Regions from separate parts of the Lysinibacillus sp. FSL K6-0232 genome, predicted to be linked through region 1. Evidence: riboswitches for the same ligand, from Rfam matches in the RefSeq annotation. Region 1 holds a riboswitch; each other region holds the start of a gene.
The links. A riboswitch is a leader RNA that binds a small molecule or an ion and turns the genes downstream of it on or off. The one in region 1 is predicted to bind S-adenosylmethionine.

Region 1 (6,145 bases):
GGTATAGGATAACCCCCAAAACATTGTCACAATGACCATCAATATATTTGCTTTTCCTTGGATACTCATAATGTTCACCTACAATCTGTGTACTAAAACAGTTTTTCTACTAGAAATTACTATATATCTTGTCTTGTGATTAGTAAAACGAATGTTTATAATGAATAGGATTAAAAATTTTCATGTAAGTAAAGAGGTAATTCATGAGCTTAGTCAAATATGAGATTTTATCAAAGGTGGCAGAGGTAGCAAGCTTTACAAAAGCAGCAGATGCGCTTGGCTTAACACAATCTGCTGTAAGCCATGCGGTATCAAGCTTGGAAAAAGAATTTGGCTTTGCATTGATTCATCGCAGTCGTGCGGGTGTAACCTTAACAAGTGAGGGGCAGACCATGCTAAGGGCGATGCGTCAGGTTTTGGATGCGCAGGAGCTATTGCAGCAGGAGGCTGCGCATATTCTTGGCGTGACACGAGGCAAGGTACGACTTGGCGTGATTTCAAGTATCTCATCGAATTGGATGCCAGAAATTATTCGTATTATGGATAATCAGTTTCCGGGGATACAGGTGGAATTGCGTGAGGGCGATTATTATGAAATCGAGCAATGGCTACTAAGTGGTGAAATTGAAGCGGGATTTTTAAATGGGCAAAAATCAACGCAATATCAATTTACCGAATTGCAGCAGGACCCTTTGCTGTGCATTGTTTCGGATAAAAGCCCTCTTTATGATAAAACAGAGATTGATATTGCGGATTTGGAAGATATGCCCTTTATTATGACCTCCTATAAGGGAACAAATGATGTAAAGGTTTTGTTAGAGCATTATCAGGTAAAACCAAATATTCGCTTTGAGCTATCAGAGGAGGTTGGGATTCTCTCCATGATTTCTCACCATCTTGGGATTAGTATTTTACCGCAGCTTGTTATTCATAATTTACCGCCAACGTTAAAGGCTATACCGTTAAAGCAGGGTGGCTATCGGACAATTGGTATTGCGATGAAACACCATGCCTCTCCTGTAACGAAGAAATTTGCGGAAATTTTAAGTGCTTGGTTAAAGGAGCAAAACAGCGTGCTGTAGCTCTTGAAGCATATCCTTGCATTACGCTAGAATAAAGGTTGTTAGATATTGTAGAAAATAGGTGAGTGTATGGGGACATTACAAGGGAAAACCGTACTCATTACAAGTGGGGGAACGCTTGAAAAATGGGATCGTGTACGGGGGCACACAAATTTATCGAAGGGAACAATGGGCTGTTATTTGGCAGAGGCAGCACTTGCAGCTGGTGCGCATGTTATCTATATGCATGGCTATTTTGCACAGCTACCAGTTAATCATAGCAAAATGCAAACGATTAAATTTGAGGGCATTGAGGACTTAGGCGATAAAATTCGATATGCTGTGCAGAAGCAGCAGGTGGATATTGTCATTATGGCAGCGGCTGGCTCTGATTGGGTCATTGATAAAGTATATGACCAATCAGGCAACTTAATGGAGGAGGCAGGGAAAATGCCTTCCGATGAGCCACCTATTATTCATTTTAAAAAAGCACCAAAAATATTAGGGCAAATAAAGGGCTGGCAACCAAATGTCACATTAGTAGGCTTTAAGCTGGAAGCAACAGATGATGAGGCATTTTTACTTGCGCGTGCAAGATTGCGTATGGACACAGCACAGGCACAATTTATGGTGGCAAATAGCTCTCAATCATTATATGGCGGAGATGAGCCTCATTGGATTGTACCAGCAGAGGGGCAGCCAATTAAGGTAATGGGCAAAGAACAAACAGCGCAAGCATTGATAGCATGCTTACAACAAGAAACTGTGTAGAGGGGATACTTCTGCACAGTTTTTTTATCGTTAGGTGGCGCTAAATGCGTAATTGCCTGCATACAATGCTAGAAGGAATCGAGATAAATAACACATTACAAAGTATTCGACTAGGTTTTCTAATATTTTATATTGACAATTGTATAGCACAATTATAGAATTATTTCCAAGTAAGCAGGGCTCTTATCAAGAGAGGCGGAGGGACTTGGCCCAATGAAGCCTCGGCAACTAATAGAATAGATGCCAATAGTATCTAAGAGATAAAGGGGCTATCCATCAATTGAACTCTTTTGTAACGGAATCAAGAAAAAGAAGGGGTGTATTATATGGCACAGTCGGTAAAAGTAGATGATAAGAAGTTAGAGGCTATCGCGAAGGCTATTCAAAATCTTGAATATGGTGAAGTGCATATTACGATTCAGGATGGTGTAATTGTGCAAATTAATAGGCTCGAAAAACAGAGATTTCCACAGAAGAAATAATGATCATTTCAGTCGAACGATGTCATAAGGCCACAACTAAGCATAAAGGATGTCCTATGCTTACAAGTGGCCCTTTTTTTGTGGAATGCTTAACGATAAAAGCTTTTTGGAATCTCACCAATATGACGGCGATGATACAGTAAAGGCTCTTTTGGTGAATTTGTAATATCTAGCACCTGCCCAATAAAAATAGTATGGTCGCCAGCATCAATCTGTTGATATGTTTTACATTGTAAAATGGCTGCTGTATCATGTAAAATCGGTAGGTCAAAGGAGGACATAGACCACTTTGCCTGAGCAAAACGATCTGGCACTTTGCTGGCAAATAATGTACATAAATGCTCCTGATCACTCGCTAAAATGTTGACCGCAAATGTTGGCGCTGCTGTAAAATAAGCATGGAGCTGAGATTTTTTATCGAGTGACCATAAAATAAGGAGCGGGTCAATCGAAACAGATGCAAAGGAGTTAACGGTTAAGCCAATCGGTTGTGTGTCATGGCATGTAGTAACAACCGTTACGCCTGTAGGGTAATTACCTAGTGCTAATTTAAAAGCAGTTACTTGATCTGTCATTCAAATCACCTCGTTATTATTGTCAATGAAGTTAAATAGCTATCATTGTCTTGCATAAATTTTAAACGAATCCGACATATAGGTAAAGGTAATCGGGAAAGAAAGGGGAATGACCATGACTTTATATTTCGATCATTTGGTTCAGCAAGTGGAATCACCAGAAAATATAAAGGTTTTCTTCAACAAACGAAATATCCATACAGTAAACGGTGGTCAGCATACGATGTGGGGGACTTATAATACATTAAGCTATTTTGGCTTAAGCTATATTGAGCAAATTGCGGTATATGATCGTGATTTATTTGAGCGGGCAGCATTAAACCCCTACACGCTACATTATACGTTTAAACAGGACGAGGAGCGCCAAGGGTTTTCACGAATTGCCTTGCGCACAACAAATATAGAGGCAGAGGGACAACGCTTGCGTGCATTAGGCTTTGATGTGTATGGACCTGAGGCTTGTAGTCGTACAAGACCAGACGGCTCTGTTGTAGAGTGGAAGCTGCTGCATTTTGGTAAGCCTGACCATGCCATTGATTTTCCGTTTTTCATTGAATGGGCGGAGGATGATAAGGAGCGCTTGTCACAATTGCAGGCAAGTGGTGCGCTTCATCCACAGCAAAGCATTACAATGGAGGCGGTGCTGTTTGCAGTAAAGGATGTACAGGCAACCGTTGAGCTTTGGCAGAAGGCATTGCAATTGCCAAAGCCTGAACAGCACGAGCAATATGTATCCTTACAGCTACCAAATATACGCTTGGATTTTTATGATGAGGCAGTTGCCACAGCTATAACCCTTACACCTTTAAAGCAAGGCCCATTTGGTGTGCAATTAAAAGACCCGTATCGCGTAAAAGAAACATTGGTTTGTCCAGGTGCTTTTTATTGGATTAATCGCTAGAAAAGCTACGGCAAGGGGAGTGTAGAATGTCCCTTGCCGTAGTTTTTCAATTATTCAATCGTCATTTTCTTTGGTGCTTGTGTGCCTGTGTACCAATCAAATTCAATTTCAAATGAATGCTTGTCGCCCTTTTTTGTATAGGAGTATTCGATTTTAAGTGGTTCTGTAGGGCTAACAATAGTTTGCTCTGTGCCTTGCACAAATGTAAATTCACCGTTTTCCTTTAGCTTTTGAGCAATTGCTTCAAGCATTGTTGCAAATTCGAGAACGCTTTGCCGTTCCTTATGCTTTAGAACAACCTCCGTCATCGGCTTCATTTGCTTTTGCATCGAAATCCCTCCCTCTTGTATTGTTACCTCTATTATAGCATAAAATGTTAGCGCTACCATTTGCATTGCACTTGTTTCTTGTGTGCTCTATACTATGTTCAATATAAAGAATAGGAGGGCGCGCTATGTGTATTATTGCCATTGGCTATCAGGTGCATCCACAGCATCCTTTACTGATTGCGGCAAATCGTGATGAATTTTATGCAAGACCAACTGAGCGCATGCATAATTGGCAGGATATGCCGCATATTTGGGCTGGTCGAGATTTAGAGAAAATGGGTACATGGCTAGCTGTGAGTAATAATGGGCGGTTTGCAGCAGTCACCAATTATCGCGATCCACAGCTGCCAATTGTCGGTGAAAAATCGAGAGGAGCCGTTCCTATTGCATTTATGAATAGCTCTGTAAGCGCACAGGATTTTGCTGGTCAGCTACAGCAGGAGCGTTATTTATATGGAGGATTAAACGTACTGCTCTATGATGGAACGGAGCTTGTGCATTATAATAATGTACATAATGTGCAAACAATTATTCCACCGGGTATTCATTGTGTATCGAATGCAACCCTCAATACGCCATGGCCTAAAGTAGAGCGTCTAAAGGCAGCTTTTGCTGAAACGCTTCAAACAACAACAGCGGAAGAAGCATTGTTAGCGATTTTAACAGATCCAACAAAGGCAGCCACGAAAGATTTACCAGCAACAGGTATCCCGCTTGCATTAGAGCAACAGCTTTCCTCTATTTTTATTCATATGGATGGCTATGGTACACGAGCCTCAACCGTTGTGAGGCTGCATCAAGCAGGCTGGGATATAATAGAGCGAAGCTTTGAGCATGGCGAATGGACTGGAGATGTACGATTGAAGGTGACAAAAGAGGGGAACAATGATGATTGCTACAATAAATAAAGCTATTCAACAGCTTCCAACTAAATATAGACAGAACGAATTAGCCTACATATCATTAACGGGTAAAAATGAAAGCTTTATCAGAGATCAAATGGCGCTATACTTATATAGGCTTGATAAAAGTTGGTGTAGGGAATATAAACGAATCGACTTAGCGCAATTATCCACTGCCCACCCAACTATGGTAGAAAATATTATTGAAATAACAAGTCTATATACGTCAGATATTGTTCATGATGCACATTTTAAGCGAGATTATTTGCGAAAAATTAAAAATGATATGACTAAAAATGGTAAATATACAACAATAGCTACCAATACATTTATCGTTATGATTGCAACACATTTAAAGGATAACAAGCGTGTTGATGATCTAAATATTGGCTATTCATTTGCGTGTTGTGAGAAGGAAAACGCTTTGTCTAAAGCATTCTCTCGTTGATTGGCGTGAAAGGTGGCGACTCTAGCGGAAAAAGTGCGAGCTGAAAATCCATTTATTTCGGCATTTGCCGAAATAAATGAGTTGAAGCCGCACCCGCAGAAAGCGTCCACCTGTAACAGAAATCAACGAATTCTAAGCGATTCTCTGTAAAATAAAGGTTAATCAACACGCCTGAAAGGATAAGATTGATTCTAAACAGAAGCAATTTGTAAAATATGCTGATGGTATCAATAGAGGGTTAGCAAACTTTCGAGAAAAGGCGCAACCACGAAATGCTGAGGAAGAAAAATATATGATTCAGCAAAAGCTAGAAGGCTATTTGAAAAATGAGCCAATCGAGGTTAAGCACGCATGTAGCATACATATTGGACAGGCATTTGGTACAGAGGTGGAGTTATATTATTGGATACTACAAAAGCAGTAGGGCTGGCTATTGCAAAAAAATGGATTGGAAAAGCGATAGCACTTTCCAATCCATTTTTTATTGAACCTGTATGAATAGCCTGTAAAAACAACGGTTGGTGAAACGTCCAATCAGTGAGAGATGTGCAAAAGCTTCACTGATTGAAGTTTCATTTTATATCTTTATGACATTTGATGCCTGTGGGCCACGGTTGCCTTCCACTACATCAAACGATACTTTTTGCCCTTCTTCAAGTGTACGGAAGCCTTCCTC
Region 2 (6,145 bases), 2.0 Mb from region 1:
GCAGCAAAGCATCATGTTGCCGAAGCAATGTTTACTTTAGGAATTATTTATGAACAAGGATTAGGCGTGACGGCTGATAAGGAAACAGCCTTTCGTGCTTATAAAAAATCTGCTGAGGCAGGTTATGTGGAGGCACAGTATCGTCTTGGTGGCATTTATTTGGAAGGACGCCTAGCTCAAGCGAAAGATGTAAATCGTGGTCTATTTTGGTATGAAAAAGCGGCAGAGCAATACCATGTTGATGCTTTTTATGATTTAGGCTTTATCTGGAGCAATGGTTTAACAGGGATACGTAATATTGAAAAAGGAATTCATTGGTATAAGCAAGCAGCACTTCAAGGTGATGCAGCTGCAAAGCTACAGCTTGGGCATATTTACAATAAAGGGGAAGGAATTGCCCGAAATATAAAAGAAGCGATGAAATGGTACCGTCTTGCGGCTGATGCTGGTGTTGAAGAGGCTGCCAAATTACTGCTGGAACTTAAAAAATTATGAATTTTGTATGAAAAACATTTAAGTATTTATATCTATTTATCTGCGTTTTTATAATAGGTAAAATATACTTTAATTATACAATCATTTAGGTTTATAAACCTATTTTTAGGGGTACGCGAAAATATTAGAATAGTTAAATTGAATGTGAACAAAGTAAGGTTTTAGTCATGATAATTAATGAAAAGACTGCATAATAATATTATAATAACTTTTTATTCTTCATATTAAAAAGATCAATAGGAAGGGCTTTCAACCTATTTTGTGTAAAATATTGTAATTTATAAGATTGACAGCCATTTGTAAAATGATTAAGGTATTATGAGAGATTTTGATAAGAAAAAATAGACAAAACCCGCTATTGAAAAGGTTTGTTGGCTCAAAGTAATGATATTTATGTAGTTGGGGAAGAGCGATTAATCCGTTGTGAAAGAAACAAAACTTGCAGAGTGAAAGTCAACCACAAATTATTGTGAAAAGCCCCTTCTTGTAGTAATCGATAAATTATATTAGATGTTTCTTAACATAATGAAAGTAAACAGAATGAAAGAGGGAAAATATGTGGTTTTTCAAAAAAGGAGAAAGATAAAATCATTAGACTTACAGCAATATATTGTGAAAATGGATTTGTCTAATCGCCCATCCATGATAAAACAAATGGAGATGCTAAATTTAACAAAGCAAGATTTACAATATTTAAAAGCATTTCAGCCATATGTAATGAACAGTATAGATCACATCGTTAACCGTTTTTACGAAGTGGTAGGGAGAGAGCAGCAATTAGTAGATATTATTAACCATCATAGTTCTGTAGAAAGGCTGAAAATAACATTGCGTCAGCATATTATTGAAATGTTTAACGGAACAATTGATGAGGAGTTCTACCAAAGGCGTGTAAAAATTGCGAAGGTGCATGTTCATATTGGTCTTCGAACACAATGGTATATTTGTGCATTTCAAGATCTATCTACATCATTTATTGATTTAGTGGAGGGAAATATAGAGTATCCTTATGATCAATTTAATACGATTAGGGCAATCCTAAAAATATGTAATTTTGAGCAGCAGCTTGTGTTAGAGGCATTTGAGAATACTGTTGAAGAACTAAAAGATACTATTGAGCAAGAGAGAGAATCAATAGAGCAGCAAATTGTAGCATCTTCAGAGGCACTAGCAACAATATCAGAGGAAACAAACACCTCCTTTGGTCTTTTAAGTACGCAATCGGAAGAGCTTAAACAGCTAGCAAAAAAATCACTTGATGTATCGATGTTAGCTGAAGGTCAAGCGCTTGAAGGTCGTGAGCGCTTAAAAAATCAGTCACAAAATATGCTTAATATTATCCATTCATTGCGTGATATCGAAGAAAATATAGAGCATTTAGCTGGTATGTCAAAGGAAATGGAATCGATTATGAGCGTAGTGACGAATATTGCGAATCAAACGAATCTATTAGCTTTGAATGCTGCCATTGAAGCTGCCCGTGCTGGAGAAGCGGGTAAAGGCTTTAGTGTAGTAGCTGATGAGGTGCGGAAATTATCTATTCAAACAAAAGAATCTGTGACAGCTGTTGCATTATTACTGCAAAAAACAAGTGAGCGGATGGAGAAGCTAGAGGACTCACTAACAAATATTCAAGATGAGGTTGCGTCTGGTGAGGAAAATATGTCACAGACGGAAGGTCAATTTACGAATATACTAGGAGCAATGACAGAGGCAAAGGATCAAAATAATTGTATGGCAGACAAAATACAAGTTATTGTAGAAATATTAAATGAGCTAAGTACTTCTTTTAGTGAGGTAGCAAATTCAGCAGAAAAGTTAGCAAGCTTTGCACAAAACTTAAATGACTAAACAAAGGTAGCGATCCCCTATATATGTATGAGAAGTACACGAACGGAGAGTGAAGCTACATACTTAAAGGGCGATCAAAAAATTTTCTAAATGAAATATTAATGGCTAATAAAGTGAAACTAACAATCAGTGGTGCTTGCACACACTCACTGATTGTTAGTTTTCTTAATTGAGTTTTTACAGGCTATACCTGATGCTACACTTTCGCACAGAAAATCGTTTTGTGCTGCTGCTGCGTTGCACTGCGCTTTCACAACAGAAAGAGGTATGTTTCAAAATCATTTGAAACATACCTCTTTTGCTAATTTTGTAAAGGGTTGAGCTTAATTTTGATGCAAAAAGGTTTATACTGTAGAGAGGAAGAACTAAAAATAGGGGCGGTTAATGATGAAAACAGTTGTTGTATTAGGCGGCGGTATTACAGGATTATGTACAATGCATTATTTGCAACGTCAGGTGAAGGAGAAACAGTTAGATGTTCGACTAGTGCTTGTTGAGAAAAATACATATTTAGGTGGTAAATTACACTCAGCGTATGAGCAAGGCTTTATTATGGAAACAGGTGCTGATTCCATTGTAGCCCGTCATAAAGGGGTAATGGAGCTTGTGCAGGAGCTTGATTTTGAAGAGCAATTAGTTTACAACGAAACAGGCATTTCCTATATTTATACAAACAATGAGCTTCATGCTATTCCAGCAGATTCTACATTTGGTATACCAATGAGTATCGAATCCCTTGAGCAAAGTACATTAATTTCAGAACAAGGTAAACAAGAGGCATTAAAGGACTTAGCATTACCAAATAGGGGCTTTACAAAGGAAAGCTCCATTGGAGAGTTTTTAACGTATTATTTAGGAGAGGAGCTTGTGCAAAACCAAATTGCGCCTGTGCTTGCTGGTGTTTATTCTGGCGATCTATACCAGCTTTCAATTGCCTCTACTTTGCCATACCTAATTGATTATAAAGATAATTATGGCAGTATTATTAAAGGCTTTGATGCAAATCGTGAGCAATTTATGCAAGCAGCTAACAAAAAATTTATATCGTTCCAAAATGGCTTGTCCTCCTTTATTAACCAGTTAGAGCAAACGTTAACGGATGTAGAAATTATAAAAGGCGTGGAAACGATAAGTATTCAAAAAAAGGAAAGTGACTATCTAATTTCCCTAGCGAATAATGCAAGCATTGTAGCGGACTATGCTGTTTTAGCGCTGCCAAATGAAGCCGTACAAAGTATCTTACAGGATAAAGCTTTAGATTACTATTTTGATCAATTTACAACTGCGTCAGCCATTACGATTTATTTAGGCTTTAATATACCAGATGCTCGATTGCCAGCAGATGGAACAGGCTATATTGTGTCACATAATTCGGATGTTGTATGTAATGCAGCGACTTGGACAAGCCGTAAATGGAAGCATACATCGAAGGATAGTAGATTACTTGTACGACTTTTTTATAAAAGCATTAATCCAGCGTATGAACAGCTACGTTTAATGACAGATAAGGAATTGGCAGCCATTGCTTTGGAGGATATTCGCAAAAGCTTGGGGATTGAGGAGCAGCCTACTGTTGTCAATGTAACAAAATGGATCGATCAAATGCCTAAATATGATTTAGCACATCGTGAGGCATTGCAAGGGCTGCAACAGGAGCTAGATAAAAATTATCCGAATTTAGCGATTGCAGGCTGCTCTTATTTTGGTGTAGGCATTGGTGCCTGTATTCAAAATGGGAAAAAGATTGGCGAGGAGCTTGCAGAGAAATTAGTTAAATTCTAAGACTTTAAGCGAAAAATTACTTTGTTCTGTGAAATAGTCTTGACTCAATCGCCTGTAAACGATATGATTCTTTTAATTATTTAAAAAATTCATACTTAATTCTTATCAAGAGAAGCTGAGGGACTGGCCCAATGAAGCTTCAGCAACCAACATTATGTCAGGTGCTAAATCCAGAAGACTCTTGTAGTCGAAGATGAGAAGGAACAACATTGACAAATCGTTAAAGCCTTCTTTTTATGAAAGAGGGCTTTTTCTTTTGAGATGATCGAAAACTTCCAATTATGTTGAAGCATAGTTGATAATGATAGAGTTAAGAAGGAAGAGAGGCAATTTTATGGGATTACTTGAAAGATTAAAAACACATGTATTGACGGCAGATGGTGCAATAGGGACGGTACTCTATGGCTACGGCTTAGAATATTGCCATGAGGAAATGAATATACAGAAGCCTGAATTAATTGAAAAGATTCATAGAGAATATATTGCAGCGGGTGCTGATGTGATTCAAACAAATACGTATGGAGCAAATGCTATTAAATTAGTTCGTTATGGATTAGAGTCACGTGTTCAGCAATTTAATGAAGCGGCCATCACAATTGCAAAACGAGCAGCGGCGGATGGCGGTCAATTTGTGCTAGGAACAATTGGTGGTATTCGTGGCATTCGTAAAAGTGATGCAACATTAGAGGAAATACTAGCAGCTGTCGAAGAGCAGGCAACAGTGTTACTGGCAGGGAATCCAGATGGTCTTTTACTTGAAACGTATTATGATTTTGAAGAGTTAACAGCGACATTAACAATGCTACGAGCAAAAACAGCTTTACCGATTATTGCACAAGTGTCAATGCATGAGCCAGGTGTGCTGCAAAATGGGCTTTCTTTAAATGAGGCATTGCATGATCTAGAGGCATTGGGTGCAGATGTGGTTGGTGTAAACTGCCGTTTAGGTCCGCATCATACAATTCAAGCATTTGAAGGCGTTGAGCTTCCTAAAAAGGCATTTATGTCAGCTTACCCAAATGCTTCGCTTCTTGATTTAGAGGATGGGCGTGTTGTTTATGAATCAGAGGCTGATTATTTTGGTCGAGCAGCTGTAGCGTTGCGTGATCAAGGCGTGCGTTTAATTGGAGGGTGCTGTGGTACAACGCCAAAACATATTGCAGCAGCTAAGAAATACTTAGAGGAGCTATCACCAGTTAGTGAAAAGCATGCAAAGCCAGTGAAAATTGAGGTTGTTCGTGAAGCAGAACCAGCTAAGCATGAATCTCTTTATGAAAAGGTCAAGCGTGAACGTTCTGTAATTGTAGAGCTAGATACACCAAGGCATTTAGAGATTGATGGCTTTATTGAGGGAGCGCAGCAATTATATAATGCTGGTGCTGATGTTGTGATGATGGCAGACAACTCACTAGCCTCTCCACGCATTAGTAATATTGCGATGGGTGCATTATTAAAGGAAACATATGGTGTACGTCCCCTTACACATATTACATGTCGAGACCGTAATTTAATTGGTCTTCAGTCACATTTAATGGGGCTTAATGCTTTAGGTATTCATGATGTGCTAGCTGTGACAGGTGACCCTACAAAAGTAGGCGATTTCCCAGGAGCAACAAGTGTTTATGATGTATCTTCAATGGAATTAATCCAATTAATTAAGCAGTTAAATGAAGGTGTTTCGTTCTCAGGCAAGCCCCTTCGTAAAAAAGCGAGCTTTTCAGTTGCTGCTGCCTTTAACCCAAATGTGCGCGTATTAGATCGTGCAGTAGCTCGTTTAGAGAAAAAAATCGAGCACGGTGCTGACTACTTTATTTCACAGCCTGTTTATACAAAAGAAAAAATTGTGGAAATTTATGAGGCAACAAAGCATTTACAAGCACCTATTTATCTTGGAATTATGCCAGTCACAAGCTATAAAAGCGCAGAGTTTTTACATCATGAGGTTCCCGGTATAAAATTATCAGAGGATGCTCTAGCAAGAATGAAAGCTTGTGGTGATGATAAGGAACGTGCAACA
Region 3 (6,145 bases), 520 kb from region 1:
GCAGAGGGGGATTTAACACCGCTCTATGTGTCAACATTTTGGATTTTAATTGGCGTAGGTGTTGTAGGGCTTCCGCAAATTGCTGTACGTGCGATGAGCTACAAGGATTCAAAAAGTATGCACCTTGCGATTCTCATTGGCACGGTTGCCATAGGGACAATTATGTTTGGGATGCACTTAATTGGTGTTTTAGCAAGACCTGTCTTACCGGGGATTGAAATTGGCGATAAGGTGATGCCATTACTAACATTAAAGGTGCTACCGCCATTTTTAGCGGGCATTGTACTAGCTGCACCAATGGCGGCTACAATGTCAACAGTCAATGCGCTATTAATGCTTGTGAGCTCAACAGTTGTGAAGGATATTTATTTAAATTATATAAAACCAGCAGCGAACGATACAGAGATTAAACGGGTAAGCTTTATCGTTACAACGGTGATTGGCTTAGCGGTTATTCTCTTTGCGCTGAATCCACCAGACTTTTTAATTTGGCTAAATTTATTTGCCTTTGGTGGGCTAGAGGCAGTCTTTATATGGTCGGTTGTGCTAGGGCTGTATTGGAAAAAGGCAAATAAATATGGAGCAATTGCCTCCATGATTGCAGGAATGACCTTATATATTGTTATTGATCGATACTACCCTTCTATTTTCGGCATGCATACAGTGACGATTCCAATTATGGCATCCTTGTTTATTTTTGTCAGCGTTAGTTTGCTGACACATCATAAAGTGAAAGATACAGCGCTCATCATTGAATAAAAAAATGCCGTAGAATAAGCTTCTGCGGCGTTTTTTTACTTTAGATAATCATAGGCATTTTTAGCAAGTAGCGCTATTGTAACAACAATAAATAGTATACGAACAAAGCCGCTTCCTTTTTGAATCGCTAGGCGTGAACCAACCACAGCCCCCGCAATTTGTGCAATCCCCATGACAAGACCATAGACATAATGAATTTGCCCTAAGTAGGCAAACATACAAAGACCTGCTACATTGCTTGCTAAATTTAAAAACTTTGCATTGCCCGCAGCCTTTAAAAAATCAAAGCCTACAAGTAAAAAGCTAAAAATTAAAAAAGAGCCTGTTCCAGGACCAAGAAATCCATCATAAAAGCCAATGCTAAATAATAAAGCCATAAATAGCAGTAAATGCGTGCGCGAAAGAGTTTTCACGGCTGCCACAGCGCCCCAATCCTTTTTAAAGATTGTGTAAACTGCCACCGCTGCCAGCATGACAAGCATTAATGGCTTTAAGAGTGCTGGGTTGATTAAATGCACGGTCCACGCGCCGAACAATGAGCCAATAAAGGCGAGCGGAAAATATTTAAGAACAGGGCGAATCTCAAGCTGCCCAGAACGATAAAAGGAAATAGTGGAGGTAAGTGAACCCATCGAGCCTGCAAGCTTATTTGTTGCAACAGCAGCGGCTGGATTTAGTCCAGCAAATAGTAAAGCGGGTAATGAAATTAAGCCACCGCCACCTACAACAGAATCAATAAAGGCTGCTAAAAAACCAAAGGCAATTAATAAAAGAAGAATATGTATATCTATATCGAAAAACATGCTGACACCCCACTAAATTAGTTACTACTAGAATAGTAACTAATTTGATGAATGCTGTAAACCCTTCATTTTTTCGTTTATAATAAAGGCAATGGAGGGATTTGATGGAGGAATTAATCGTCCAATTAAAGGAGCTAGGCTTTACCGAATATGAAGCAAAGGCTTATACAGCCCTTGTCCAGCATAGCCATGTAAATGCCTATCAGGTTAGTAAAAATTCAGGAATACCCCGTGCTAGAATTTATGATATTTTAACAAGCCTTGTTGACAAGGGGATTGTGCTTAAGGAGGAAACAGCCGAGCAAACGATATATGCTGCACTGCCTGTCGCAGTTTTTTTACAGCAAATGCAGCAGCGTTGGCAGGCTAATTTTACATCCATTGGTACAAAGTTAGCTAGGCTAGAAGCAAAAGAGCAGGAAGCGGAGCATAAAGTCGTTATGTTAAAGGGCAAGGAGGCGATTATCAACTATTGTCAATCGCTGCTCCAAAATGCTAAGCAGAAGGTGCTATTATCAATGTGGGAGGATATGTATGAGGCGTTAGATGAAGCGATTCAAGAGGCAGCACAGCGTGTGCCTATCCATGGCATTACCTTCTATGTGGAAAACCCGATTGCTACATTGGATCAGCATCGCATGACACGCTATACAAAAAAAACATCTACACCGCATTGGTTTATTATGTCAGTGGATGGACAGCAAATGATTTATGGGCATGTACCATCCAATCAGGAAATTGCCTTTATTACAACGGACCCTGTGCATATTTATTTGCTGGAGGATTATATTTGGCATGATGTGCTGGTCAATCGCTTAATCAAGCGCGATGACCAAGCATTGGAGGAATGGATTACTAAAGAGCGACAAGCCTTTTTCCTCAACTAAAGCTCTAGCATATAAGCCAAGAAAAAAAGTGAAATCCCTTATTGCAAGAGATTTCACCTTTTCTTAGTAAAATACTTTGTCTACATTGTATTTGGAGCGGAAGACATTGATGGCATATGTTTCGTAAATTTCACGTTCCATTGGGTCTTCTATTTCATATACTTCAATTTTAAAAATTTCATCACGATGATTTTTCATTGGCGATACATTGTCTTCAAAGTGCTTTTTAATACGTTGGCGAATTTTGCGAGCTTTCCCGACAAATAATAGCTCATTTTTTTCATTATAAAATAAGAAAATGCCGCCTTTTTCGCGTGTGATTTTATGGAAGTCAATAAATCCATGGTAAGGTGTAATCGGCACATCACCAGGCTTTACATCTTGCTCACGCTGACGAATGACTACATCTGGTTTTGGAAATTCAATTTTAATCAAGTTTTTCACGTTCCTCTCTATCCCTAAAGCTATATGATAACATAATTACGGTATGCTTACCATAAAATTTCATCTAGAAAAAGTGATATACACAGCCTAGTATGGGGCAATAAAATAGGGAACATACAAATGAATCACAAAATATTCTATGAATTATTGCTATTCCTACTAGTTCATGCTACAATTCGATATAGTTAAATAAATCTTATCAAGAGAAGCTGAGGGATTTGGCCCGATGACGCTTCAGCAACCTCTAACAATTTGTTAGAAAGGTGCTAATTCCAGCAAAGGTACTCCTTTGAGAGATAAGAGTGGACGTGAAAAAATCCTTCTCATTCTATCTCGTATGGAATGAGGGGGATTTTTTAATTTGAAGCAGGCTTTACTGAAAAGAGAGAGGGGAATGCAAGATGCCAATTAATATTCCGAAAAACTTACCAGCTGGAGAACATTTACGTGAGGAAAAAATCTTCGTGATGGAAGAGGACCGCGCACGAACACAGCAAATTCGTCCGTTAAGTATATTAATTTTAAATTTAATGCCTGAAAAGGAAAAAACAGAGCTACAATTATTACGTTTACTAGGGAATACGCCGCTACAGGTTAATATTACCTTTTTAAATACAGCTACACATAAATCGAAAAATGTGAGTAAATCACATTTACAGCTATTTTACACAACGTTCTCACAAATTCGCCATCGCCGTTATGATGGCATGATTATTACAGGAGCGCCAGTCGAGAAAATGGAATTTGAGGATGTAAACTATTGGCAAGAAATAAAGGACATTATGGATTGGTCCAAAACGAATGTTACATCTGTTCTTCATATTTGTTGGGGGGCACAGGCGGCACTCTATCATCATTATGGTATTGGGAAATTTGAGCTTCCTGCTAAATGCTCGGGGGTTTATTCCCATGTTATTACTGATTTAACGGTTGATTTAGTGCGTGGCTTTAGCGATTTATTTACAGCACCGCATTCACGCCATACTTCTGTATCCATTGACGAGGTACGCAATCATCCTGATTTACGCTTGTTATCCTATTCGGAGGAGGCAGGTGTCTTTATCGTCCAATCGAAGGATAATAAAAATATTATGATTACAGGTCATTTAGAGTACGATGCGACAACATTGGCGGATGAATATCATCGCGATATAGCGAAGGGGCTTGATACGGCAGTGCCTGTCAACTATTTCCCAAATGATGACCCAGCACAAGCACCGATTAATACATGGCGTGCTCATACGCATTTATTGTTTTCAAACTGGCTGAACTACTATGTTTACCAAGAAACACCGTACGAATGGGACTTTGTGGATGAAATTGAATTCCATATTTAAGCCATTTAAAAAGTCTAATTTCCACGCAGAAATTAGACTTCTTCTTTTTTTTGTAACTTCGACTTGCGTATGACAGCGACAATAAGCATTATAATAGGTAGTAAAATCATTACAATAAATGATAAAATGGGCCAAATTTCATTATTGTAGTTATTGGAATGAACAATACTTGGATGAAGAATTTGCGATAGACCAATGACTATCAGGCCCATTGGCAAAATGAGTGGTCGATGATCCTTAATGTTCAACACTTGCGCAAGCCCGACAACACTTGTATAGAAGTACATAAATGAGCGAATATAAAGGGAGATAATCCACATAACAGCTATCAATACCTCAATACGTTCTAAAAAATAACCAATGGATATTCTTTGGGCAAGTGCATAGCTAGGGAAGGTTCGAGCGGTTGTACTATCTGGCCCTAAGACAAGTATGGACAGTGTAACCATTGTTGTTAATACAATGCCACCAATTATTGTACCAATATAAAAGCCCTTCTGCACAGAATGTTGGACATTGACTGTCAGGGGATAGAGCATCAATAGCAGCACTGATGGAAAGGAAAAGATACTTAAAAAGCGCATAATACTATACAGCATGGATGTCTTCGACGCCTCCAGCACGGGCTGTATATTGTCCAATGTAATCTGTGGTGTAATACAAATCACGAAAAAAATAAAAATAAAGAGAAACAGTGGAAAGAGAATTTCTGCCGAACGTACAAATGTTTCAATACCTAAGTAAGCTGCATACATAATAATAATGCTAAACAGCAGGGCAAAAGCCATCATAGGTGTTTCGGGCATGATTTCCGTTTGCATAAAAATCCCAATAAAATATAATAATTCGCCTGCTGAAAGAATGGTCACGATGACAAAGCATAGCGCTGTCATTGTGCCAAAAAAGCGTCCTAAAATTTTCTTATTTGCCTCAACAAACGTTAGTGTAGGTGTTTGCTTGGCTAATGTCATAAATAATTTTACATTTAGTAAACTGATTATGACACCAATAATCGCAGCAATCCATGCATCCTGCTTGGCAGCATTAGCAATGCTACCAGGTATAATTAAAATAGCTGTCCCGATGGAGTAGAGTATGGTAATAATGGTAAATTGTCTTGTGCTAATGATTTCTTTTTCCATCTTATGATGCCTCCAACTATTTATTTGGTGAATGAAACAATATATTCTTTAAGGGGTGAAAGGATAAAAGTAATACCGTCGAATGGGCTAGGTATTTTGATTTTTAGGAAAATACCCATATTTAAAACAGTGCCAATGAGTAAAAGAAGGGAAAATACGATCATGGTGTTTAGTGCTTGCTGCTGCTTTAGCTTGGGTATCCATTGGCAGGCAATTATGATAGAAATTATTAAAACGACGCTTGCCAAAATCATCTATCCTGTCTCCTTTCACTTGTTGGTTATTGAATTTTGGATAGTGCCCGATCCTTGGGTTTGCACATCGACCTTTACATCAACCTGCAATGTTGGGAAAATAGTAGCCCAATCGGATTTGATTTTTTTCCATTGCTTTGCATCAGCTCGGTGTAGAACATTGCTAAATCCTACAATATCGACCTGATAGTATTGTTGAATAGTTGCTAATGCTTGCTCAATTTGTTGTTGAATATCTTGTGCGGTTATTTGATTAATGGTCTGAATGGTTGTATCTTCTGTAAGATTGATGGTACATTTCACCTCTGCCACATTTTGAATAATATGAATTTGCACAGCTATTTTAGGCTGTCCCCGCTCAAAAGATCCCTTTACCTTCGTGTCAGATTGTATAATTTCTGTTGATAATGATCCCTGTTCAGGGCAGGCAATGATTTCAGCCGTGCTATGAATGCTATCTTTTAAAAAGCCAATGCTTCGGCTTTCTTCCTCTGACAGCAAGCCTACAAATCGCCCCTC
Region 4 (6,145 bases), 1.5 Mb from region 1:
TCTGGAGAGCTAGGTTTTTTTATGGGCGAAGGGTGGTAAGGTGGATAGAAGCTCTAAATAGATGGATAGAATGGTAAAGGTGACGGATAGCTGCCCAGCCAACTAGTTATGATGGTATACTATAAAAAAACAGTAGAGGAGCATTTTAATGACGATTCAATTTATTCATTATCCAAAATGTACAACATGTAAAAAGGCACAAAAGTGGTTAAATGATCATGATATTTCCTATCAAGAGGTGCATATTGTAGAGCAAACGCCAACAAAAGATGAGATCAAGGCATTTTGGCAGGCGAGTGGACTGCCTTTAAAGAAGTTTTTCAATACATCTGGCATGAAATATCGCGAGCTAGGATTAAAGGATAAGCTTGCTGAGATGACAGAGGAGGAGCAGCTTGAATTGCTTGCTTCTGATGGCATGTTAATCAAACGTCCAATTGTAACAGATGGAAAAAACGTTACTTTAGGGTTTAAAGAATCAGATTTTGAACAAGCTTGGAAATAACCGCATTTCTCCTTGTTTTTATAGGAGAAATATGGCACACTGAAAGTGAATCGATTACATATTTATGGAGGGGTTTTTGGCATGAGCACACCTAAAGATTTACGATATTCTGAAGAGCATGAATGGGTAAAAGTAGAAGACGGTAAAGTACGTATTGGTATTACACACTTTGCACAATCTGAGCTAGGAGATATCGTATTTGTTGAGCTTCCACAAGTTGGCGATGAAATCAAAACAGATGACCCATTCGGTAGCGTAGAATCAGTAAAAACAGTTTCTGAATTATATGCGCCAATCTCAGGCACTGTTGTTGAAGTGAATGCAGATTTAGAAGATAGCCCAGAATTCGTAAATGAATCACCATATGAAAAAGCATGGATGATCGTTGTAGAGCCTGCTGATGCATCAGAAGTTGACAAACTTATGACAGCAGAGCAATACGAAGAAATGATTGCAGAATAAGACAAGCTATAATCAAAAAACGTCGGCAACTACCGGCGTTTTTTATTATATAATAATTTATAAGTGGGGATGTCTAAACTGGAGGTGGCGTAATGTTCGAGGGAAAATGCTTGATAGTAGAAGGACGCTCAGATAAGCTTCAGATTGAGCCTATTTTAAATGAGAATGTTACAATACTATGTACAAATGGCACAATTGGTGTACATCAATTAGAGGAATTGCTTGATCCGTATGAGGGCTGCGAGCTTTTTACATTTTTCGATGCAGATACTTCAGGTGATAAGCTACGTGCATTAATGGACAGACATTATCCAGAGGCTGAGCATTTGCGTACAATGCCAACCTATAAGGAAGTGGAAACGACACCTAGAAAAGTGTTGGCGATGATTTTATTGCGTGCACATTTCTCCATCCATAATGAATATATTTTGTAAGTAAGGTTGCGTGAATAATGAAAGAATGGTCAACAGAGCAGTGGGAAGCGGCTATACAGTCGGGAGAGCAAGCTGCATTTTATTTATATACACCAATGTGTGGAACATGTGCAGTGGCATCGAAAATGATGACAATTGTTGAACAATTACTACCACAGCTGCAGTTAGGTAAAGCGAATATTAATTTTTTAGAGCATATTGCAAGTGAGCATCAAATTGAAAGTGTTCCTTGTTTGCTTGTCTGTGATGACGGAAAAGTGACAAATAAGATCTATGCATTTCAATCCGTACCATTTTTATATGAATTATTAAAAAAAGCAATTGACTGAACTTTGCTGGCATGGTAAAGTAACACATAGATTACGAAAACATTAAATATATCGAACTCTTATAAAGAGTGGCGGAGGGAAGTGCCCTATGAAGCCCGGCAACCATCACAGTGTGAAAAGGTGCCAAATCACTCAAAGATTCTTCTTTGAAAGATGAGAGAACGGTTAAACGTATAAATACGCTAACCCCTTCTGCTTGTCTGTGAGTGAAGGGGTTTTCTATATGAGAAAAGAGGAGTATTGGCGATGATCCAGCTTCATAATATTACAAAAAAATATAAAACAGCAAATGGCGAATTAACGGCAGTCAAAAACGTAGACCTCTCTATCGATAAAGGTGAAATTTTTGGCATTATCGGCTATAGTGGTGCTGGTAAAAGTACGATGATTCGTTTATTAAATGGACTAGAGAAACCGACATCAGGAACGGTTATAGTGAACGATCAAGAGTTCTCATCCATTAAAGGGCAAAAGCTTCGAGCTGCTCGACAAAAGGTAAGTATGATTTTCCAGCATTTTAATTTGCTATGGTCTAGAACCGTTGCAGAAAATATTGCTTTTCCATTAGAGATTGCAGGTGTTCCAAAGGCGCAACGTGAGGCACGTGTCAAAGAATTAATTGCACTTGTAGGATTGGAAGGGCGTGATAAAGCTTACCCATCACAGCTTTCTGGTGGACAGAAGCAACGTGTTGGCATAGCGCGTGCACTAGCCAATAATCCAGAGGTGCTATTATGTGATGAGGCAACATCTGCGCTTGATCCTGAAACGACAGATGCAATTCTAGATTTGCTTGTGGATATCAATGAACGCCTAGGTTTAACCATTGTGCTCATCACCCATGAGATGCATGTAATTCGTAAAATTTGTCATCGTGTGGCTGTAATGGAAGCGGGCGAAATTGTAGAGCGTGGCGAGGTATTACAAGTTTTCCAATCACCGCAAGCAGCTATTACGAAAAAATTTGTAGCGCAAATTACAGATACAAAGGAAACACAGGAAACAGTAGCACAAATCAAAGCCAATTATCCAACTGGACAACTTGTTAAACTGATTTTTGTAGGTGAAAAAACAGAGCAGCCTGTTATTTCGCATCTAGTTAAACAATTTGATGTGGAAGTTAGTATTGTTCATGGTAATATTTCGCAAACAAAAAATGGAGCATACGGTACATTAATTGTACAAATCGATGGCTCGGAGGCAAATGTAGCAGCAGCACTTGATTACTTAAATACAGTCGAAGTACAAACGGAGGTGATTGTAAATGCTAACTAATCTATTTCCGAACGTAGACTGGGAAAATATGTGGGAGGCTACATATGAAACACTATATATGACAGCCATCTCTACTGTTGTGACATTTGTTTTAGGGTTAGTGATTGGAATTGTGCTCTTTTTAACAAGTCCTAATCAGCTATGGGCTAATAAGATTGTGAACTTTTTAACAGGTTCACTTGTGAATATTTTCCGCTCTATTCCATTTATTGTGTTAATTATTTTATTAATTCCATTTACAAAGTTTTTACTTGGTACAATTCGTGGCGCCAATGCCGCATTGCCTGCATTAATTATTGGCGCAGCACCATTTTATGCCCGCATGGTTTTAATAGCTTTACGTGAAATTGATAAAGGTGTAATAGAAGCTGCTCGCTCAATGGGTGCAAAGACATCGACAATTATTTGGAAGGTACTAATTCCTGAATCGTTACCAGCATTAATCTCAGGTATTACTGTAACGGCTGTGGCGCTTGTTGGTTATACAGCAATGGCAGGAATTATCGGTGCGGGGGGTCTTGGTAACTTAGCTTTCTTAGACGGCTTCCAACGTAATCGTACAGATGTGACATTAATGGCAACTATTTTGATATTAGTGGTTGTATTTATTATTCAATGGATTGGTGATTTGATTACCGAAAAAATTGATAAACGTTAACAGGTTATTCCGGTTTTTTACCGCTAACATACTTTATACAAAATAAAAGGGAGTGTTATACATGAAGAAGTTATTAGCAGGATTATTTTTATCAATACTTGTACTAGCTTTAGCAGCTTGTGGTGCTGATAAAAAGGAGGATGCCAATTCAGCATCTGATGGGGAAACAGATAGTAAAGAAAATGTAACATTAAAAGTAGGTGCTTCTAATACACCACACGCTGTCATTTTAGAAAAAGCAAAACCGATTTTAGCTGAGCAAGGTATTGATCTTGAAGTTGAAACGTATACAGATTATGTACTGCCAAACCAAGATTTAGAATCAAAAGAGCTGGATGCAAACTACTTCCAACATATTCCTTACCTTGAGTTGCAAATTAAAGATAATGGCTATGATTTTGTAAATGCTGGTGGTGTTCATATTGAGCCAATCGGTATTTACTCTAAAAAATATAAATCTTTAGAAGAGCTTCCAGAAGGTGCAACAATTTTACTTTCTAGCTCAGTATCTGACCATGGTCGTATGCTATCATTATTAGAGGCTAAAGGCTTAATTAAATTAAAAGAAGGCATTGATAAAACAGCAGCAGAATTAAAGGATATTGAAGAAAATCCTAAAAACTTTGAATTTGATGCAAATACAGCTCCTGAAATGCTTGTACAAATGTATGAAAACGATGAAGGAGATGCGGTTTTAATTAACTCTAACTTTGCCATTGATAATGGCTTAAACCCAATTGAGGATGCTATTTCTCTTGAGGATAAAGAATCTCCATATGTAAATATTATTGCAGTACGTGCAGGCGATGAAACAAAAGAAGAAATTAAAAAATTATTAGAGGTGCTAACATCCCAAGAAATCCAAGACTTTATTTTAGAGGAATGGAAAGGTGCAGTAGTACCCGTAAAATAATAGTAGATTTTAGAGTACATAGGCTTTCAACCTATGTGCTCTTTTTCTTTAGTGAGTAATCAATAAAAAAATCGCCTTTATTGGCGACTCAGACTGTAGACAAACTCAATGAATTTTGAGTTTGCCTACAGTCATTTTTCTTTTACAATGAAATCAAGGAAAGCCGCTGATTGCCACTACGGGCGGACGCTTTCCGCGGGAGTCGCCGCCCTTCGTTCCAATCAACTTCTACATAAAGAACGCCTTATGCATATGTTGATAAAAAGTAAATTTTTGAGGTGATCACCCCTGATGACAAAGCATCAAATTCATGAACTTGAACAAGTAGAAGTGCTAACGATTTTTCCCAAGACCATTTAGTATGAAAATTAAAGGCTGCTATTGATTTTTCATCTAACCATTAGTAGGAAATCTCTATTCATCACAAAAAAAATGATGCATCATGAACTCCTCCATGCAGACCCTCTATTTATTGATGCTACACAAAGAAATTTTCCCATAAACATGTATATATTAAAAATAAACACTATAGAAGAAAAAATGACAAAAGGAATCGAGAAGTTCACGCTCGATTCCTTTTGTCTACAATCTGAATCGCCTTTATTGGCGACTTTTTTATTGGAATTGTGATAGGCGAGAGAAGAAGTTTTTGACAAAGTCTAAAAAAATGATTTCAGATGGGGCAATTTCCCGATTAACAGGTGAAATAATGCCGACAGTTCTAGGGATTGTAGGTGCTTTAATTGGAACCTTTACGGTAAAGCGAGCAGTTGAATCATAAAGTGAACTTTCGGGCAAGAGGCTAACGCCGATACCTGCTGCAACTAAACCTTTTAATGCATCTAAGTCTTCTCCCTCTGAAATGATATTTGGCAAAAAGCCTGCGGCACGGCAAGCATCCATTGCTACTTTATGCAAAATATAGCCGTCTGGGAATAACACAAAGAGATCGTTTCTTAATTCCGCGAGTTGAATGCTTTCTCTTTTTGCTAATGGGTGATTTGCTGGGAGTAAGGCTGCGATATTTTCCGTAAATAATATGGTTGATTGAATGGATTCATCTTTTGGGGGAAGTGGTCCCAAAAAGGCTAGGTTTAAATCTCGATTTTTAACAGCATCGATTAAAAATCGATAGGAGCCCTGACGTAACTGAAATTGTAAATCAGGATATTCACGTTTAAAGGCAGATATAACGGTTGGCAGTACATAGCTAGCTAAACTTGTTGGAAAGCCGATTTTAATGGAGCCCTTGGCAGGATCAAGATATTCCTCTACCTGTTTGGCAGCAAAATCAATCGCTTTTAAAGCAGTAATGGTATGCTCAAGAAATATTTTTCCGATTGGTGTTAATTTTACATTTCGACCGACACGTTCAAATAATGGCGTGCCTAATTCATCTTCAAGATTTGCTATTTGCCGACTAATGGCAGATTGTGCAACATGGAGATGCTCAGCAGCCTCTGAAATATGTTCACGTTCAGCGACCTCGACAAAATAACGTAATTGACGTAACTCCACTAACTTTTCACCTCTATTAATCTAAAAATAAGATTGATTTTATTTTAATTA

Region 2: linked by a shared signal. The riboswitch ahead of MHB42_RS17785 (bifunctional homocysteine S-methyltransferase/methylenetetrahydrofolate reductase) and the one ahead of MHB42_RS07605 (YezD family protein) in region 1 are both predicted to bind S-adenosylmethionine.
Region 3: linked by a shared signal. The riboswitch ahead of metA (homoserine O-acetyltransferase MetA) and the one ahead of MHB42_RS07605 (YezD family protein) in region 1 are both predicted to bind S-adenosylmethionine.
Region 4: linked by a shared signal. The riboswitch ahead of MHB42_RS15270 (methionine ABC transporter ATP-binding protein) and the one ahead of MHB42_RS07605 (YezD family protein) in region 1 are both predicted to bind S-adenosylmethionine.

The regions. Positions count from the first base shown of each region.
Region 1 covers NZ_JBBOYW010000001.1:1,584,803-1,590,947, forward strand. Annotated here, with positions in the region: gene MHB42_RS07590 (DMT family transporter) at 1-69, opposite strand, end outside; gene MHB42_RS07595 (LysR family transcriptional regulator) at 204-1,082, shown strand; gene MHB42_RS07600 (phosphopantothenoylcysteine decarboxylase domain-containing protein) at 1,152-1,832, shown strand; SAM riboswitch class I at 2,013-2,099, shown strand; gene MHB42_RS07605 (YezD family protein) at 2,159-2,314, shown strand; gene MHB42_RS07610 (flavin reductase family protein) at 2,404-2,889, opposite strand; gene MHB42_RS07615 (VOC family protein) at 3,005-3,790, shown strand; gene MHB42_RS07620 (amphi-Trp domain-containing protein) at 3,841-4,119, opposite strand; gene MHB42_RS07625 (NRDE family protein) at 4,245-5,027, shown strand; gene MHB42_RS07630 (hypothetical protein) at 5,005-5,469, shown strand; gene MHB42_RS07635 (hypothetical protein) at 5,762-5,893, shown strand; gene MHB42_RS07640 (cold-shock protein) at 6,047-6,145, opposite strand, start outside.
Region 2 covers NZ_JBBOYW010000001.1:3,623,336-3,629,480, reverse strand. Annotated here, with positions in the region: gene MHB42_RS17800 (SEL1-like repeat protein) at 1-495, shown strand, start outside; gene MHB42_RS17795 (globin-coupled sensor protein) at 1,054-2,346, shown strand; gene hemG (protoporphyrinogen oxidase) at 2,734-4,128, shown strand; SAM riboswitch class I at 4,228-4,328, shown strand; gene MHB42_RS17785 (bifunctional homocysteine S-methyltransferase/methylenetetrahydrofolate reductase) at 4,463-6,145, shown strand, end outside.
Region 3 covers NZ_JBBOYW010000001.1:2,103,946-2,110,090, reverse strand. Annotated here, with positions in the region: gene panF (sodium/pantothenate symporter) at 1-759, shown strand, start outside; gene MHB42_RS10300 (TSUP family transporter) at 795-1,562, opposite strand; gene MHB42_RS10295 (TrmB family transcriptional regulator) at 1,667-2,449, shown strand; gene MHB42_RS10290 (nucleotide excision repair endonuclease) at 2,513-2,884, opposite strand; SAM riboswitch class I at 3,087-3,196, shown strand; gene metA (homoserine O-acetyltransferase MetA) at 3,295-4,230, shown strand; gene MHB42_RS10280 (GerAB/ArcD/ProY family transporter) at 4,263-5,372, opposite strand; gene MHB42_RS10275 (hypothetical protein) at 5,393-5,626, opposite strand; gene MHB42_RS10270 (Ger(x)C family spore germination protein) at 5,642-6,145, opposite strand, start outside.
Region 4 covers NZ_JBBOYW010000001.1:3,105,829-3,111,973, reverse strand. Annotated here, with positions in the region: gene MHB42_RS15290 (arsenate reductase family protein) at 149-505, shown strand; gene gcvH (glycine cleavage system protein GcvH) at 587-967, shown strand; gene MHB42_RS15280 (hypothetical protein) at 1,060-1,401, shown strand; gene MHB42_RS15275 (thioredoxin family protein) at 1,419-1,730, shown strand; SAM riboswitch class I at 1,787-1,890, shown strand; gene MHB42_RS15270 (methionine ABC transporter ATP-binding protein) at 1,977-3,005, shown strand; gene MHB42_RS15265 (methionine ABC transporter permease) at 2,995-3,663, shown strand; gene MHB42_RS15260 (MetQ/NlpA family ABC transporter substrate-binding protein) at 3,725-4,576, shown strand; gene MHB42_RS15255 (LysR family transcriptional regulator) at 5,192-6,094, opposite strand.